DNA from 4 places in the Mesorhizobium australicum WSM2073 genome. Region 1 is predicted to be linked to each of the others. Evidence: predicted binding sites of a transcription regulator. Region 1 holds the regulator's gene; each other region holds the start of a gene.
The links. Region 1 encodes PhoB, which activates phosphate uptake and scavenging genes when phosphate is short. Its sites were predicted from a motif close to TGTCATNNANCTGTCAT; they were not measured.
Positions count from the first base shown of each region.

Region 2: phnC (phosphonate ABC transporter ATP-binding protein) is a predicted target of PhoB. The motif match lies at 2,672-2,688, and genes of this name have one in related genera.
Region 3: MESAU_RS22940 (RNA degradosome polyphosphate kinase) is a predicted target of PhoB. The motif match lies at 2,471-2,487, and genes of this name have one in related genera.
Region 4: MESAU_RS16790 (esterase-like activity of phytase family protein) is a predicted target of PhoB. The motif match lies at 1,418-1,434, and genes of this name have one in related genera.

Region 1 is NC_019973.1:1,497,208-1,501,416, reverse strand. It holds gene xylF (D-xylose ABC transporter substrate-binding protein) at 1-724, opposite strand, end outside; gene MESAU_RS07165 (ROK family protein) at 988-2,223, shown strand; gene phoB (phosphate regulon transcriptional regulator PhoB) at 2,226-2,915, opposite strand; gene phoU (phosphate signaling complex protein PhoU) at 2,935-3,642, opposite strand; gene pstB (phosphate ABC transporter ATP-binding protein PstB) at 3,668-4,209, opposite strand, start outside.
Region 2 is NC_019973.1:1,789,730-1,793,938, forward strand. It holds gene phnE (phosphonate ABC transporter, permease protein PhnE) at 1-656, opposite strand, end outside; gene phnD (phosphonate ABC transporter substrate-binding protein) at 716-1,624, opposite strand; gene phnC (phosphonate ABC transporter ATP-binding protein) at 1,736-2,593, opposite strand; gene MESAU_RS08560 (DUF1868 domain-containing protein) at 2,724-3,434, opposite strand; gene MESAU_RS08570 (DapH/DapD/GlmU-related protein) at 3,878-4,209, opposite strand, start outside.
Region 3 is NC_019973.1:4,746,882-4,751,090, reverse strand. It holds gene MESAU_RS22960 (amino acid ABC transporter ATP-binding protein) at 1-88, shown strand, start outside; gene MESAU_RS22955 (TIGR02117 family protein) at 206-871, shown strand; gene MESAU_RS22950 (FAD-dependent monooxygenase) at 890-2,128, opposite strand; gene MESAU_RS22945 (zinc-finger domain-containing protein) at 2,139-2,384, opposite strand; gene MESAU_RS22940 (RNA degradosome polyphosphate kinase) at 2,552-4,209, shown strand, end outside.
Region 4 is NC_019973.1:3,503,767-3,507,975, reverse strand. It holds gene MESAU_RS16800 (trimethylamine methyltransferase family protein) at 1-1,033, opposite strand, end outside; gene MESAU_RS16795 (glycine cleavage T C-terminal barrel domain-containing protein) at 1,047-1,262, opposite strand; gene MESAU_RS16790 (esterase-like activity of phytase family protein) at 1,548-3,017, shown strand; partial or broken gene MESAU_RS32400 (L,D-transpeptidase) at 3,193-3,272, opposite strand; gene MESAU_RS16785 (MATE family efflux transporter) at 3,371-4,209, shown strand, end outside.

The DNA.
Region 1 (4,209 bases):
AGACCGGCACGGTGCCGGCGAGCCCCTGCGCCGTCAGCGCCGCGACGACGCCGCCGGCGGTGCCGTCATTGGCGGCGACCACGGCGTCGACCTTGTTGTCGTTGGCGGTGAGGAACTGTTCCATGTTCTTCTGGGCGTTGGCGGGCAGCCAGCCGTCCGTATAGGCTTCGCCGACATTCTTGATCTTGCCGCTGTCTATGGCCGCCTTCAGCACTTCCATCGAGCCCGAGAACAGGAAGTCGGCATTCGGATCGGCGCCGGAGCCCTTGATGAAGACGTAATTGCCCTCAGGCTTCACCTTGAACACTTCGCGGGCCTGCATGCGGCCAACTTCCTTGTTGTCGAAGGTCAGGTAGAAGACGTCCTTGTTCTCGATCAGGCGGTCATAGCCGACGACCGGAATGCCCTCGTCGAGCGCCTTCTGTACCGCCGGGCCGATGGCCGACGCGTCCTGCGCCAGGATGATCAGCGAATTGGCACCCTGCGAAATCAGGCTCTCGACATCGGTCAGCTGCTTGCCAGGATTGGACTGCGCATCGGCGGAAATGTACTTGTCGCCCGCGGCCTCGATCGCCTTCTTCATGGCGGCCTCGTCGGTCTTCCAGCGCTCCTCCTGGAAGTTGGACCACGACACGCCGATAACCTTGCCCTTCGCCTGCGCGACCGACGCCAGCGTCAGCGACATGGCGACACCCGCCAGAATGGCGACTGTGAATCTCTTCATGATATCCTCCCTGCGCCGCGTGTGGCGCGACCAAACTGGCCCTAAGGCCGGCACAAAGGCTCTAATTTTTTCGAGCCTCGAAAAAACACTGGTCCATCGCCGGAACACTGTCAACATCGATTCTGACGGATTTTGAGGTGCCGGAAGCCTTTTTTCGAGCCCCGCAATAAATAATGACAGCCCCAGCCGCTTCTGCCAGTATTCGACCCGTTGCCGGAGGTGTTCGAGGGGGCGTCAAGAACCGCGGCGACGGGGAGGAAATCATGTCGGTCGGAATCCGCCACGACGATCTGCGCCGGCGCAACCGCGCAATGGTGATTGGAGCCGTGCGCCGGGGTGGCCAGCCCTCGCGCACCGAGATCGCCGCCACCACCGCCCTGAGCCACTCGACCATATCGGCGATATCAGCCGACCTGATCGGCGAAGGTATCCTGAGCGAAGGCAAGCCGAACGAGGCCGGCTCACTGAAACGCGGCCGGCCGCAGGTGGGCCTTTGTCTCAACCCCGAGGCCGCGGCGGTCATGACCGTGGTGCTGTCGCTGAATTTCCTCTCCGTCGCCGTCATCGACTACGCCGGCCAGGTGATATCGGAGGAGCAACGCCGGCTGGACACGCTGACCATGTCGCGCGAGGCGCTGATCGGCGAATGCGTGGCCATCGTCCGACGCCGCCTCGAGGATCCCGACCTCGATGTCGCCAGCATTGCCCGCATCGCGCTGGCGATCCAGGGCATCACCGACACCGAGGCGCGCGCCATGCTGTGGTCGCCGATCACGCCGCAGACGGACATTGCCTTCGCCGATATACTCGAAGCCGAATTCGGCATCCCCGCCACCATGGAGAACGACTGCAACATGATGGCTGTGGCGCTGCGCTGGCGCGACCCCGAGCGCTACCGCGACGACTTCATCGCCATCCTGCTCTCGCACGGCATCGGCATGGGCCTGGTGCTGAAGGGCGAGCTGTTCACCGGCACCCATTCCTCAGGCGGCGAGTTCGGCCACATGATCCATCGCCCCGGCGGCGCGCTCTGCCGCTGCGGGCGGCGCGGCTGCGTCGAGGCCTATGCCGGCAACTATGCCATCTGGCGTAATGCAGGACAGATGGGTGAGGACGCCAAACCGGTCGACGTCAGCGACGCCGACATGCGCGCATTGGCGGCCACGGCGCGCGAAAGAGACGGACCGGAGCGCGAGGCCTATCGCAAGGCCGGCGAGGCGCTGGGCTATGGCCTTGGCAGCTTGTTCGCGCTGATCGATCCGGCGCCGGTTGCGATGGTCGGCGTCAGCGCCGCCGCCTTCGATCTGATCGAGCCGGCCTTGCGTGAGGCCATCGCCCAGACCGCCGGCGGCCAGCATTCGACGTCGATTTCCTTCGATACAGAGCTGAACGAATTGCCGCTGATCCGCGAGGGCTGCGCCATGCGCGCGCTCACCTTCGTCGACCAGGAGATCTTCGCGCCGGGCGTGCAGGTGAGATCCGGCAAGAACGTGGCCTGATCTCAATCCTCGCGGATTGCGTAGCCCGCGCCACGGATGGTGCGTATCACATCGGGCATGCGGCCATTGTTGACCGCCTTGCGCAGGCGGCCGACATGCACATCCACGGTGCGCTCGTCGATGTAGATCGTCTCGCCCCAGACATTGTCGAGCAACTGGCTGCGCGAGAACACGCGGCCGGGATGGCGCATCATGAATTCGAGCAGCCTGAACTCGGTCGGTCCGAGCCGGATCTCGCTCTTCTTGCGATAGACCCGGTGCGATTCGCGGTCGAGCACGATGTCGCCGACCTTGAGCACGCTGGACAGCACTTCCGGTTTGGCGCGGCGCAGCAGCGCCTTGACCCGGGCCATGAATTCCGGCGTCGAGAACGGCTTGACCAGATAGTCGTCGGCGCCGGTCGAGAGGCCGCGCACGCGATCGCTCTCCTCGCCGCGCGCCGTCAGCATGATGATCGGCAATCGCTCCGTCTCGGGCCGCATGCGCAGGCGCCGACAGAGTTCGATGCCGGAAACCGCCGGCACCATCCAGTCGAGCACCAGCAGGTCGGGCACGTTTTCCTGGAGGCGTATCTCGGCTTCGTCGCCGCGTGTCACCACCTCGACCTGGTAACCCTCGGACTCCAGGTTGTAGCGGAGGAGCACGCCCAGCGGCTCCTCGTCCTCCACCACCATGATGCGTGGCGCGATCATCGATCGATCATCCCTGCCGTCAAGCCGCCGGCACCGACATCGCCGTCTCGTCCTGCTTCGGACGGTTGGCGGGCAGTTGCGTGCCGGTCAGCACATAATACGCATTCTCGGCGATGTTGGTCACGTGGTCGCCAATGCGTTCGAGATTCTTGGCGCAGAACAAAAGATGCGTGCAAGCCGTGATGTTGCGGGGATCCTCCATCATGTAGGTCAGGAGTTCGCGGAAGACCGAAGTGTATTTGACGTCGATGCGTTCGTCGTCATTCCTGAGCTTGGCGAGGGCGGCGGCATCGCCGGCCGCATATTCCTCGACGACGCCCTGCACCTGGATCAGCACCAGCTGCGCCATGGAGTCGATGGAATGCGACAAGTCGCGCGGCGTGGCGGTGAGGCCGACCGAGCCGACGCGCTTGGCGATGTTCTTGGCAAGGTCGCCGATGCGTTCGAGATCGCCCGCCATGCGGATCGAGCCGACGACATGACGCAGATCGTCGGCCATCGGCTGGCGCTTGGCGATCAGGGTAATGGCGCGATCATCGAGTTCGCGCTGGCGCGCGTCCATGATGGCGTCGTCGGAGACGACGCGCTGTGCCAGCGCGTTGTCGGAATTCAGCAGCGCCTTGGTGGCGCCGCCGACCATCGTGCCGGCGAGATCGCCCATGTCGCTGATCAGCCTGCTGATCTGCCCGAGATCCTCGTCGAAGGCTGCGACTGTGTGTTCGGCCATGATCCTGGTCCTCGTATGCGTGAGATCAGCCGAAGCGGCCGGTGATATAGTCCTGCGTGCGCTTCTCGCGAGGCGACGTGAAGATCTTCTCGGTCTTGTCGAATTCGACCAGCTCGCCCAGATACATGAAAGCCGTCTGCTTCGAGACGCGCGCGGCCTGCTGCATGTTGTGGGTGACGATGACGATCGTGTAGTCGGCCTGCAACTCGTCGATCAATTCCTCGATCTTGGCGGTCGACAATGGGTCGAGCGCCGAGGCCGGCTCGTCGAGCAGGATGACCTCCGGCTTGACCGCCACGGTGCGGGCGATGCAAAGCCGCTGCTGCTGGCCGCCCGACAGGCTGAGGCCGCTGGCGTTGAGCTTGTCCTTGACCTCGTTCCACAGCGCGGCGCGTTTCAACGCCTGCTCGACACGGCCGTCCATCTCGGCCTTGCCGATCTTCTCATAGAGCCTGACGCCGAAGGCGATATTCTCATAGATCGACATCGGGAACGGCGTCGGCTTCTGGAACACCATGCCGATCTTGGTGCGCAACAGGTTGAGGTCCTGCGAGCGGTCGAGAACGT
Region 2 (4,209 bases), 290 kb from region 1:
CGCAGGCCTTCCTCGGCTCGCATGTCGATGTTCTCGTTGATCTCGTAGAACAGCTTGCCGAGTGCGCCGATGGAATGCAGGCCGATGGCGATGATGGCGGCGATCGGACCGGTCGAGACGATGGCCGCGAACAGCCCGGCGATGACGATCTCCGGAAAGGCACGCAGCAATTCCATGAAGCGCTTGACCACCAGCCTCAGTGCCGGATGAGGCGTCAGGTTGCGCGCCGCGATGAAGGAAAAGGGCACGGCGAAGACAAAGCCGATGAAGGTCGAGACCAGCGCCACGTTCACGGTGGTCAGCATCAGCTCGACATATTCGGGGATGTAGAAACCGTCCCAGACGTAGACGCGGCCGAGCGGGAAGTTGAATTCCTGGGTGCCGGTATCATGCGGCGAGGCAATGTCGAACAGCGCCCGCCAGACGTCGTTCCAGTCCTTGGGGACCAGCCAGCTCAGGAAATCCAGAATATGCGGCAGCCGGTCGAAGAAGTGCCCGGCGTTGGCTTCGTCGGCGAACCACATGCTGGAAAGCATCGCAGCAAGCAGCAGGCCGACGCCGAGCACGGTATACAACCTGCGCAGCGACGTCTGGCGTCGCCAGGCATCGGCCATCTCGTGGGTGGCGCCGGAGGGGGCTGTCACGGAAAGGGTCATGATCGGAGATGCAAAAAGGGCGGTACTTGATGAGGTACCGCCCTTTTGCAATTTCGCCGTTAGCCGCCGATGGCTGCCTTACGGGCTTCGACGATGACGCTGTAGAAGTCCGGCTTCACCGGAACGTAGCCGGTGAAATCGCCGCCTTCGACGCCTTCGAAGCAAGCCTTGTCCTTCTTGGGCAGGTCGGTGAAGAAGGCGGCCAGCTTGGCGGTCATGTCGTCGCCGATCGCGGTGCGAACGACCAGCGGGCCATTCGGGATCAGGCCCGAGCGCCAGACTTCGACGAAGTCGTTGGGGTCGACGGCGCCCTTGGCGACTTCCTTGTGGAAGGTGCCGGAGGTGTAGCCGTTCTTGAAGTCGCCGATGCCCGAGGAATCGTCGACCGCGACATCTACCTTACCGTCACGCACGGCCAGAACGTTGTTTTCGTGGCCGCCATTGAACTGGGTCGACGCGAAGTAGGTCTCGTTCGAGGCGCCGGTGGTCTTCGGAATCTGGGTCAGCGGGATCAGATAGCCGGAGGTCGAATCCGGATCGGCATAGCCGAGCTTCTTGCCCTTGGCTGACTTGATGTCCGTGATCCCCGACGTCTTCAGCGCCAGGCCGATCGAATAGTAGCCGGTGGAGCCGTCCGTCTGCTTGGTGGTGAGGATCGGGGTAACCGCCTTCGGATCCTTGAGATAGACGCTGGCGTAGCCGGAAGCGCCGAGTTCGGCGAAGTCGAGCGTGCCGCCGAGCAGGCCCTGGATGACGCCGTCATAGTCGGCGGCCGGGAACAGCGAAACCTTCTCGAAGCCGAATTCGGCCTTCAGGTGATCGGCCAGGCACTGGTAGTTGCGCAGCCGGTCGGTTTCGTTTTCACCGCCGAGAATGCCGACGCGAAATTCCTTCATGTCGGCGGCGTGGGCCATGCTGGTGGCCATGGCGAGCACCGAAACGGCACCGAAAACCATCTTCCTGAACATTGATATCTCTCCTGTAAGTTCCGGCCCCGCGCCGGCAGCGTTCTTGATCTTGACAAGTGCCCTTGACGCGGGCGGACGATCCAGGCTGCTCGCTATTGGCCCTTACTGGGCTCAGTATCCCGGGAATGCGGGCTCGAGCGGTCCGGCGGATGCGGCGATCTTCTGCTTGAAGGCAACACTGGTGGAGGTGATGACCTCCGATATCTCGCCGCCATTGCTGTCGGCGCCATAGACAAGACGCACGGCTTGGCGGTCGAGCTCTTCGGGCGGCCCGTCGAAGACGACCTTGCCGGCGGCCATGCCGATGATGCGGTTGCAATAGGTGCGGGCGGTATCGAGCGTATGCAGATTGGTGACAACGGTGATGCCTTCGCGCAGATTGATGTCCTGCAGAGAATCCATCACCACCTTGGCGTTGAGCGGGTCGAGCGAGGCGATCGGCTCGTCGGCGAGGATCACCCTGGGCTGCTGCATCATGGCGCGGGCGATGGCGACGCGCTGCTGCTGGCCGCCCGACAGCGTGCCGGCGGGCTGAAGTGCGGTGCGGGCGATGTCGAGCCGCTCGAGCGCGGCGACCGCCTCCGCGCACTCGGCGCGCGAAAACATGCCCAGAAGATTGGACAGGGTCGAACGGTGGTTCAATTTGCCGAGCAGCACGTTGGTCAGCACATCGAGGCGCGGCACCAGGTTGAACTGCTGGAAGATCATGGCGCAGTCGCGCTGCCAGCGCCGCAGCGGCGAGCCGCGCAGCCGGGAGACCTCGGCGCCGTCAAAAAAAATCGACCCCTGGCTGGGGTCGACAAGACGGTTGATCATGCGAAGAAGAGTGGATTTGCCGGCGCCCGAACGACCGATGACGCCGACCATCTGCCCTTGCGGGATCGAGATGTTCACGTCGCTGACTGCGGTGTTCTTGCCAAATCGTCGGCTGACGCCGCGGATTTCGAGCGTGGCAGAGTTTGCTGACATGGGCTGGTTCCAGTCCGGTCCATATTGATCGTCAGGCACTCGCCTAACGCAACCACATGAACCTGCCGTGTCGCGATGATGTCAGTTTTGTTACGCTCCACAGGCGCGGCGACTGGCGCCTTGCGGGCGATCAGCCGAGCAGCAGCAATTCCTCGAAATGCTTCATGTCGCGGAACGCGCAGAAGGCGGGAGCCTTGATCTCGATCACCGGCGCCTGGCGCGCGAAAAGCGCCAGGCAACCGTCAAACAGCGCCTGCCACGCGGCGGCCCTATCATCATCAAAGCGCTGGATCTGATAGGCGAAGGTGATGTGGAAGACGTAGGTGTCGTGATCGGGATGCCGGTAGCCAAACGGCACCGCGAGCGCATCGCGCCATGCACGCATGATGCGCGCATCCTCGTCGGTCGCGCCGGCAACGGTGAGGCCGGTCGGCAGGATCTCGACAACCTTGATGTTGAAAGGGCCGAAGCCCTGGAACTCCTTCAGGCGCTCCAGATAGAGGCGGGTCATGGCGTCGATGCTGGTGTCGAGCGGCACGTCCCGCGGCCAGAAGGGCAGGCGACGGCGATATTCGATTATGCCCTGGAACAAGGTCATGTGCAGGCTGGAGACCGGCGTGAAGGCGAGACGGTCGGCATCAGGCATTGCCAGCATCTTCTCGCGGACGGCCAACACCACCGCCTCCGACGGCGAGCCGCTGACGAGGTGGCTGACCACCGTGTTGCCGGGCTCGAGGAGAAAGTTGCCCGACGCGTCGTAGCGGGTGCCGAGATGCGTTGGCGGGGGCGGATTGGAGCCGGCAAAGAATCCGGCGAGCGAGGGTCTGACGGTGTCGAGCATGGCGATCTCCTTGAAGGAGATCGCGTCCTGTCCGAGTCCTGTGTCAAGGGTGTGAAGGCCGAATCGATCCCCTGACGGAGGAATCGCCCAATCTGCTAGCAGTTGAAGCAGCCCATGTTACTAGCGACAAACAATACGAAGAGGATTACGAGCCCAGCTGCTAATAGAGCCAACCCAAAGAGCGCCGCTACGATCACCGCACCGGGACCAGCTTCTCTCCACCGGTAAATACTGCGCACCACGACCAAAAGCCCAAGCGCCGCCAGCGCAATTCCGATGCAGAGAACCACTAGCAAAGATCGCTGACCATTACCCATAGGCTATGGCTATTCGGCATTTATTGCTAGGAAATTAAGCCTTTTTTTTAATTATTCATGTTGTTACACGCGCTATCTTTCAATGGCAATTTGTTGAAGCGCCAACGGCCGTGAATATCGGTCGCGTCAGCCGTATTTCTCCAGAAACGCCTCGGCCGACAGTTTCCGGAAATCGTCGAGCGTGGCACGCAGCCTCGCATGGTCCCAGTCCCACCAGGCCAGCGCCTGATAGCGCTCAGCGGTGCGGCGGTCGAAGCGTTCGCGGATCGGCTTTGCCGGCACGCCGGCGACGATGGTGTAAGGCGCGACATCCCTGGACACGACGGCGCCGGCGCCGACCGCCGCACCATCACCGACGGTGACGCCGGGCAGGACGGTCGAGCCGTGGCCGAGCCAGGTGTCGTGGCCGATGGTGACGCGCTTGGCGCGGCGCTCGGCGAAGAATTCGCTCTCATGCT
Region 3 (4,209 bases), 3.0 Mb from region 1:
GATCGTCGAGCAGAACACGCCGGCCGAGTTCTTCGACCATCCCCGCCACGAACGCACGAAGCTGTTCCTGTCGCAGATCCTGCACTGAGCGGACTGACGCCAAGTCGAGAAAGCCCGGTCGCGCACGGCCGGGCTTTTTAGTTTCTGGCCGATCGGATAATGATCTTCTCCATAGAGCCGCGAATGGAATCGCGAAGCCGCACCGATGAGAAAACTCCTGCGTTTCCTGGCCATTCTGGTTGCAGCACTGGTGCTCGCCGTGTCGCTCGGCACGCTGGTGCCGCGGCCGCTCTGGCCGGCAGCCGCGGCGGGCGAGGGCATCCGGCACATATTGGTGCTGAAAAATCCGATCCACACCGACATCGCCATTCCCGTGGACGACGAGGTGCGCCGGCGCTTTCGTTTTCTTGCCGATGCCGGCCTGCCTTCGGACGCGCCCGAAGTGCGCTACCTCGTCTTCGGCTGGGGTGGGCGCGCCTTCTACCTGGAAACGCCGACATGGTCGCAATTGAAGGCGCTGCCCGCGTTCAAGGCTTTGACGCTCGATGCGTCGGTGATGCATGTCGCCGTCGCCGGCAACATTCCCGAGCCGCACCCCGATGTCGCCGGCTTCGACGTGGGCGAAGACCGTTTTGCCGCATTGCTCGATTTCATCGAAGCGAGCTTTCAGGAGGGGCCGAACGGTCCGATCGTCATCGATAATGCCGCCTACTCCAATTTCGATCGCTTTTATGAGGCCAATGGCCCTTTCAACGCGCTGATCGGCTGCAACACCTGGACGGCGGCGGCACTGCGCACCGCCGGCCTGCGCACCGGCTGGTGGAACCCGCTGCCGGTTTCGCTTGGGCTGTCGATGCGGCTGTACAATTAGCTTTGCCGCTGGCTCCTTTCAGCGGCGGATGATCCGCTGCTGCTCCCACCCGTAAAGCCAGTCCAGATCGGCTGCGAGCTTCTCTCCCGGTCGCGCCGCCAGAAACAGATTGCGGGCCAACGCCACCGGGCCACGGGCATGCCAGGCAAGCCGATTGAGCGCGCCGCGACGGATGACCTTGGCGATGCGCGACCGCCGCAGCTCCTCCCAGATGGCGAGGCTTTGCGTCAGGTCGCCGGGGATGTCGGCGACCAGGCTGGCCAGCGTCGCGGCATCCTCGATCGCCATGGCAGCACCTTGCGCCGCGAACGGCGTCATCGCGTGCGCGGCGTCGCCGATCAGCGCGACGCCTTGTGACATAGTCCAGCGTCGCTGCTCGACCGTGTGGATGGGGAAGGCGGTCCACGGGCCAGCGAGTTCCACCAACCGCGCCAGCGCCGGCGCGGAGCGGCGCATGGCGCCTGAAAGGATGGCGGGATCGGCGTGGCGTGACCACCCCTCGGCGATGCGCTCGCCCCGGGTGAAGGCGGCAAGGTTGAAGGCGCTACCCCTGCTGACGGGGTAGGCGACCATGTGGAATCCGAGGTGCAGGAAGGTGGTGACGCAGTCGGTAGCGCCGATTGCGGCGAAGGCTCGCCCCGCCTCGTTGTCTGCGCTCACCGTCGCCCGCCAGGCCAGTTCGCCGGAGAAATGGCTGTTCGCCAAGCCGGCTCCGCTGCCTGGACTGGCAAACCTCCGCACCGCTGACCAGACGCCATCGGCGCCGACCAGCAGAGATCCTTCGGTATCGATAACCTTGCGGCCGACCCCGTCTGTCCTGGTGATAACGAGTGAACCGGAGGTCACGCTGCTGACCTGCGCGCCGGTGGTGAGATGGATGTCGGGCATTTGCGCAACGCGCGCCATTAGGGCATCTTGCAGATCCGCCCGGTGCGCCACGAGATAGGGCGCCCCCCAGCGTTCCTCGCCGGCTCCGCCAAGCGGCACGCGTGCCAGTTGGCGCAGGCTCGCGGCGTCCTTCAGCACCACGGCTTCCGGCTGGACGGCATTGGCAAGAAGCGTGTCGAGCACGCCAAGCTGGCGAAGGATGCGGGTCGCGTTAGGAGAGAGCTGGATGCCGGCGCCCGCCGCTTCGAGACGCTGCGCCTGTTCGAACACCCTCACGGAATAGCCGCGTTCGGCAAAGGCAATCGCCGCTGTCAGCCCGGCGATGCCAGCCCCGGCGATCATGACCTGCCGGGACCGCGTCTCGCTCATGATCGGAAGGTCAGGCGGCCTGGTCGATGTAGAGGCAGCCCGCCGGCAGCGTTTCGGTCGCCTTCAGCTTCGGCGAATAACGGTAGAGGGTCGAGCAGTAAGGGCAGACTTTCTCATTGTCGTCGCCCATGTCGAGAAAAACATGCGGATGGTCGAAAGGCGGGTTGGCGCCCGTGCACATGAATTCCTTGACTCCGATGTCGATCGCCGGATGGCCCGCATCGTTCTGGAAATGGGGAATGGAACCGCCTGCCATCATCGTCTCCTTAGCGCAGTCTCTCTGCATCTGGATCATATCAAGTCTGTTTGCAAGTTCGATGAAATCAAACTGTCGCAAAAGCCTGTCAGAGAACTGTCGCAAAAGCCTGCCACAGGATAAGTTAAGCCGGTTAACCGGCTGAGGCGCGCGGAAGAGCAGAAATCATGAACGAACTGAAGCCGGTACAGAGCGAATTCAACAATGTCGCGGCAGCGAGCCCGGAAGGCAATCCGGACCGCTTCGTCAACCGCGAATTCTCCTGGCTGCAGTTCAATCGCCGCGTTCTCGAGGAATCGCTGAACACCCATCACCCGCTGCTGGAGCGCGTCCGCTTCCTGTCGATCTCGGCCGCCAATCTCGACGAGTTCTTCATGGTGCGCGTCGCCGGTCTTGCCGGCCAGGTGCGCGAGGGGATCGTGCTGAAGAGCCCGGACGGACGCACTCCCGAACAGCAGCTCGAACAATTGCTGCGTGAGGTCGAGCGGCTGCAGGAGGACCAGCAGAAGAGCCTGTCGGCCCTTACCGTGCTGCTCAACAAGGAAGGCATCGAAAGCATCACCCGCGACGCGCTGACAAAGGACGAGAAGGTCTGGCTGGAAGACCATTTCCAGGAGCAGGTGTTTCCCGTGCTGACCCCGCTGTCGATCGACCCGGCGCATCCGTTCCCGTTCATTCCCAATCTCGGCTTCTCGATGGCGCTGCAGCTTCGCCATCGCAAGAATGGCGAGGAGATGAGCGCGCTCTTGCGCCTGCCGGTGGCGCTGAAGCGCTTCATCCGCCTGCCGGACCGCAAGCACCATGTCCGCTTCATTCCGCTGGAGGAGGCGGTCGGCCTCTATATCGGCAAGCTCTTCCCTGGCTACGAGGTCAAGGGTTCCGGCACGTTCCGCATCATTCGTGACAGCGACATCGAGGTCGAAGAGGAATCGGAAGATCTCGTGCGCCTGTTCGAAACGGCGCTGAAGCGCCGCCGCCGCGGCTCCGTCATCCGCATCGAATTCGACAAGCTGATGCCTGGGGAATTGCGCGATTTCGTCGCCGGCGAGCTTGGCGTCTCGTCGAGCCGCATCAGCGTGCTGACCGGGCCGCTGGCGCTCAGCCAGATCTCCGAGATCGTCTCCGTTCCCCGCGATGACCTGAAATTCATCCCCTACAACCCACGCTTTCCCGAGCGCATCCGCGAGCATGGCGGCGACTGTTTCGCCGCCATTCGCGAGAAGGACATCGTCGTCCATCACCCCTATGAGTCGTTCGACGTGGTGGTGCAGTTCCTGCGCCAGGCGATGGCCGATCCCGAAGTCGTGGCGATCAAGCAGACGCTCTATCGCACCTCCAACGACAGCCCGATCGTGCGTGCTCTGGTCGACGCGGCCGAAGCCGGCAAGTCGGTGACGGCGCTGGTCGAGCTCAAGGCGCGTTTCGATGAGGAGGCCAACATTCGCTGGGCGCGCGATCTCGAACGCGCCGGCGTGCAGGTCGTGTTCGGGTTCCTGGAACTCAAGACCCACGCCAAGATGTCGCTGGTGGTGCGGCGCGAGGACGGCAAGCTGCGCAATTACGTCCATCTCGGCACCGGCAACTACCACCCGGTCACCGCGCGCATCTACACCGACCTGTCCTTCTTCACCACCGATCCGACGATCGCCCGCGACGTCGCCCAATTGTTCAATTTCATCACCGGCTATGCCGAGCCGACCGCGGAGATGCGGCTGGCGATCTCGCCGTTCACGCTGAGGAACCGCATCCTCCAGCACATTTCGGACGAGGTGACCCATGCGTTGGAGGGACGGCCGGCGCGTATCTGGATGAAGATGAACGCGCT
Region 4 (4,209 bases), 2.0 Mb from region 1:
GCAGACCGGTGAAGCGCGCCAATTGGCCTGCGCCCAGTGTGGCTTTGACGTGCTCCGGCGTGCCGAAGGCCGGTGCGCCCGATTTCATGTCGACATTGGAGGAGAAGGAACCATAGACCACCGGCGCGCCCGGCCGCACGATCTGCGCCAGCGTCAGCCCGGCCAGCGCTTCGGCATGCTGCAAGGTCAGCGCGCCGGCCACGGTGATCGGCGCCATCGCACCGGCCAGGCAGAACGGCGTGATGATCAGGACCTGGCCGGCCTTGGCGAAATCGATGATGCCTTGCGCCATCGGAATGTCGAGCTGGCGCGGCGAGTTGGTGTTGATGACGGTGTAGCAATGCGCGCCCGAGCGGAACTCGTCCTCGGACAGCCCGCGCGCCAGCCTGATCATCTCGAAACTATCATCGACCTGCGGCGTGCCACGCGCGAACACGAACGGGAATTTGTCCGACAGGGTCAGCTGCGCCCGGTTGACGGCATAGTGGCGGAAACGATTGTCGATGTCCTGCGGTTCGATGCACGGCCCCAGCATGTGCAAGACGTCGAAATGCTGCACCAGCTTGATCAACTCCTCGAAGGCGACCAGCGTTCCGGGCCGCCGGCCGCGCTCGAGGTCGGTGACATTGGGCGCGCCGGAGCCGGCCAGGAATGTCATCGAGCCCAGTTCGAGCAACAGGTCGCGATCGCGCGCTCCGGCATAAGCGTGGATCGATCGCGGCGCCGAGGCTAAGGCTGCCGCCACCATGTCGCGGCCTATACGCACCATGTCGGTGTCGGGGTCGACCAGGGCGCCGGCGCGGGCGAGCACCTCGCGCGCCTCGGGCAGCAGCACCTTGATGCCCAGTTCTTCCAGCACGCGCAGCGCCGTGCCGTGGATCGACGCCACCTGGTCGTCGGAAAAGATCGGCTGCGGCAGGAATGGGTTCTTCAGCGACCGGTAATTGGGCTTACGGCTTGATTCGCTGCCTGCCTCGCCCATGCGTCCGCGCCGGCGTTCGCGCCTCGTATCCCGTGCAGCGTCATCGACCATCAGAAACTCCTCCTCATTGCCGCATCGCCCTGCCCTGGGGACCGTAGGGCGAAGCCGCGATGACCCGCGCCGTCCGTTCGACGCCGACAATGTGCACGCAAAGCGCCATCCCCTCCCCGGCGAAATCGTCGTCCACCAACGCCAGCGCGACGCTCTTGCCGATCGTGTAGCCGCCCGAGGCGCCGACAACGCCGCCCCCGATGACCACGGCGCGACAGTGCGGCTTCAAGACTTCCCCTCCCGGTCAGTTCGAAGCCGGCATCATATCCGTACTAGACATAAGTGCCTATTATGCCAGGGACGCTCCATGGGAGGTCACCAATTCCCGCTCTCCAGCGTTTTTTATCAGCACATGGAGATACCGGCTGACCCGTGTCGCCCCACTGTCACGCAAGCATCATGTTGACGCCTTAGATCGCTTTCGAGGAGGCACGCGCGGCATCATCGATGCGGCACCTCTTTTTGATTTTTCCTTCGGCCGCTCCGGCGTGCTTCGTCATAAAGAGGATTGTCCATGAAACACCTGCACCGAACCGCCTCGCTCGGCGTCGCGCTGGCCTTGTTCACCGCCCTCACCCCGGCGCTTGCCGATGGCGTGGCCTACATCAACAAGGGCCTCGTCGGCGTCGGCCGCATCCCGGCCGACCAGCGCGACAAGTTCGGCGAGACCTTCGGCTCGGGCTCGGGCATGGCGATCGACATTTCGGGCTGGACACATGATGCCGGCACCTACAAGGGATCGCTCTGGCTACTGCCCGACCGTGGCTACAATGTCGCCGGCACCACCGACTACCGGCCGCGCCTCAACACCATCACCATCGAGTTCACGCCTGTCGCGCCGGGCGCTGCTCCCGCCGCCGGCCAGGAGCAGACGGGCGTCAAGGCGACGCTTGCCGACACCATGCTTCTCACAGACGACACGGGCGCCGATGCCACCGGCCTCGATCCGCTGTCGGACGTACGCGCCGCGGCCGGCGACATGCCGATGCTGCCCGTCGCCACCAATGGCAAGCTCGCGCTCGACAATGAAGCCATCGTACGGCTGCCGGACGGCTCGATGTTCATCTCCGACGAGTACGGCCCCAACATCTACAGGTTCTCCGCGCAAGGCCGCCTGATGTCGGCGACCCAGCCGCCTGCGGCCCTCGTGCCGATGCGCAAGGGAGCGCCGAACTTCTCCTCCGACAATCCCGGGCCGGGCGCCGCCGACCCTGATCCGAAGGATCCCGAAACCGGGCGCCAAAACAATCAGGGCCTCGAAGGCATGGGGATCACGCCGGACGGCAAGTTCCTGATCGCTGTGCTGCAGTCGGCTCCGAGGCAGGATGGCGGCGATTCACCCTCGACACGGCAGAACACGCGGGCGCTGGTCTATGATGCCTCCGACCTCGCCCATCTGAAGCTCGCGCATGAATATGTCGTGCCGCTGCCGGTGTTCAAGGATGCCAAGGGCAAGACCAAAATCGCCGCGCAGAGCGAGATCGTGGCGCTTTCGGCCACGTCCTTCCTGATGCTGGCGCGCGACAGCGGCAACGGCCAGGGCCTGAAGAAGGGTGACGCTTCGCTCTACCGCCAGATCAACATCGTCGACGTCTCCGGCGCGACCGACATCGCGGGCGGCGCCTTCGATGCGGCCGACAAGCCGGTCGCGCCCAAGGGCGTGCTTGATCCCTCGGTGACGCCGGCCAAGCTGACGCCGTTCATAGACATCAACGACGCCACCGCGCTTGGCCACTTCGGCCTGCACAATGGCGGCGCGAAGGACCACAACGAGCTTTCGGAGAAGTGGGAAGCGATGTCGTTGGTCAGCGTCCTCGATCCCAAGCTGCCCGACGACTATTTCCTGTTCGTCGGCAACGACAATGACTTCCTCGCCCAGGACGGCTTCCAGGTCGGCGCGCCTTACAAGGCCGACGACGGCGCCGATGTCGACACCATGTTCCTGGTCTATCAGGTCACGCTGCCAGGTCTCGGCAAGAAGTAACGACCACTGCTCAAGCGGGCGCGCCTGGCGCGTCCGCTTGAGCAGGTCGCGAAGCCCTACTTCAGGAATTCCGCGTCCTTCGGCACGCCGGCATCGATCGGCTCGGCCGTCCTGCTCGACACGGCCATGATCTTGCCGGCTGCCGACAGGTTGGGCCGCACGAAGACATGAGCGGGAGGTCGATGATGTCCTGGTTCATAAGCGCACGCAGCCGGACGACGCGTTCTTGCCGATCGAATTCCATTCCGGCGAGCCTGACCGATCGACGGTCACTGCGCCTCGGCGCAGGGTGCATCTCGGTCCGGCCTGCGATATCGTGGCGGGCCAGAGTCACATTTGCCAGGTTGCCCGCCATGGACGAAAAAATGCCCGCACGCCGGCGTACCGGCGACCTGACCAGCGGCCCGATCCCGCGCACGCTGCTGCTCTTCGCCTTGCCGGTGCTCGGCTCCAACGTGCTGCAATCGCTGAACGGCTCGGTCAACGCCGTCTGGGTGGGCCGCTTCCTCGGCGAGTCGGCGCTGACCGCGACGTCCAACGCCAACCTCGTCCTGTTCCTGATCCTCGGCACGGTGTTCGGCATCGGCATGGCGGCCACAATCCTGGTGGCGCAGTCGGTCGGCGCCCGCGACCTGCCCGAGGCGCGCCGCATCGTCGGCACCAGCGCCACCTTCTTCTTCCTCGTTTCAGTGGTGTTCGCGGTCTGCGGCTGGATCTGGGTCGATGCCATCCTGGGCGCGCTCGGCACGCCGGCCGACGCCTTGCCGCTCGCACGCTCCTACCTGCGCATCATCTTCGTCGCCGTGCCGATGATGAACCTTCTGTCCTTCGTCATGACCGTGCTGCGCGGTGCGGGCGATTCACGCACCCCCTTCATCTTCATGGCATTGGCGGTCGTGCTCGACATCGTGCTCAATCCCCTGCTCATCCGCGGCATCGGCCCGTTTCCTGAACTCGGCATCGCCGGTTCCGCCACCTCGACCCTGATCGGCCAGACCGTGAGCGTCGTCGCCATCCTCATCGTGCTCTACGCGCGCAAGCATCCGTTGCGGCTGGCCGGCGCCAATCTCGTCCTGCTGCGCCCGGATCCGGCGCTGCTGCGCATCGTCGTCTTCAAGGGCGTGCCGATGGGCCTGCAGATGATCGTCATCTCGGCGGCGGCCCTGACGGTGATGGGCATCGTCAATTCCTA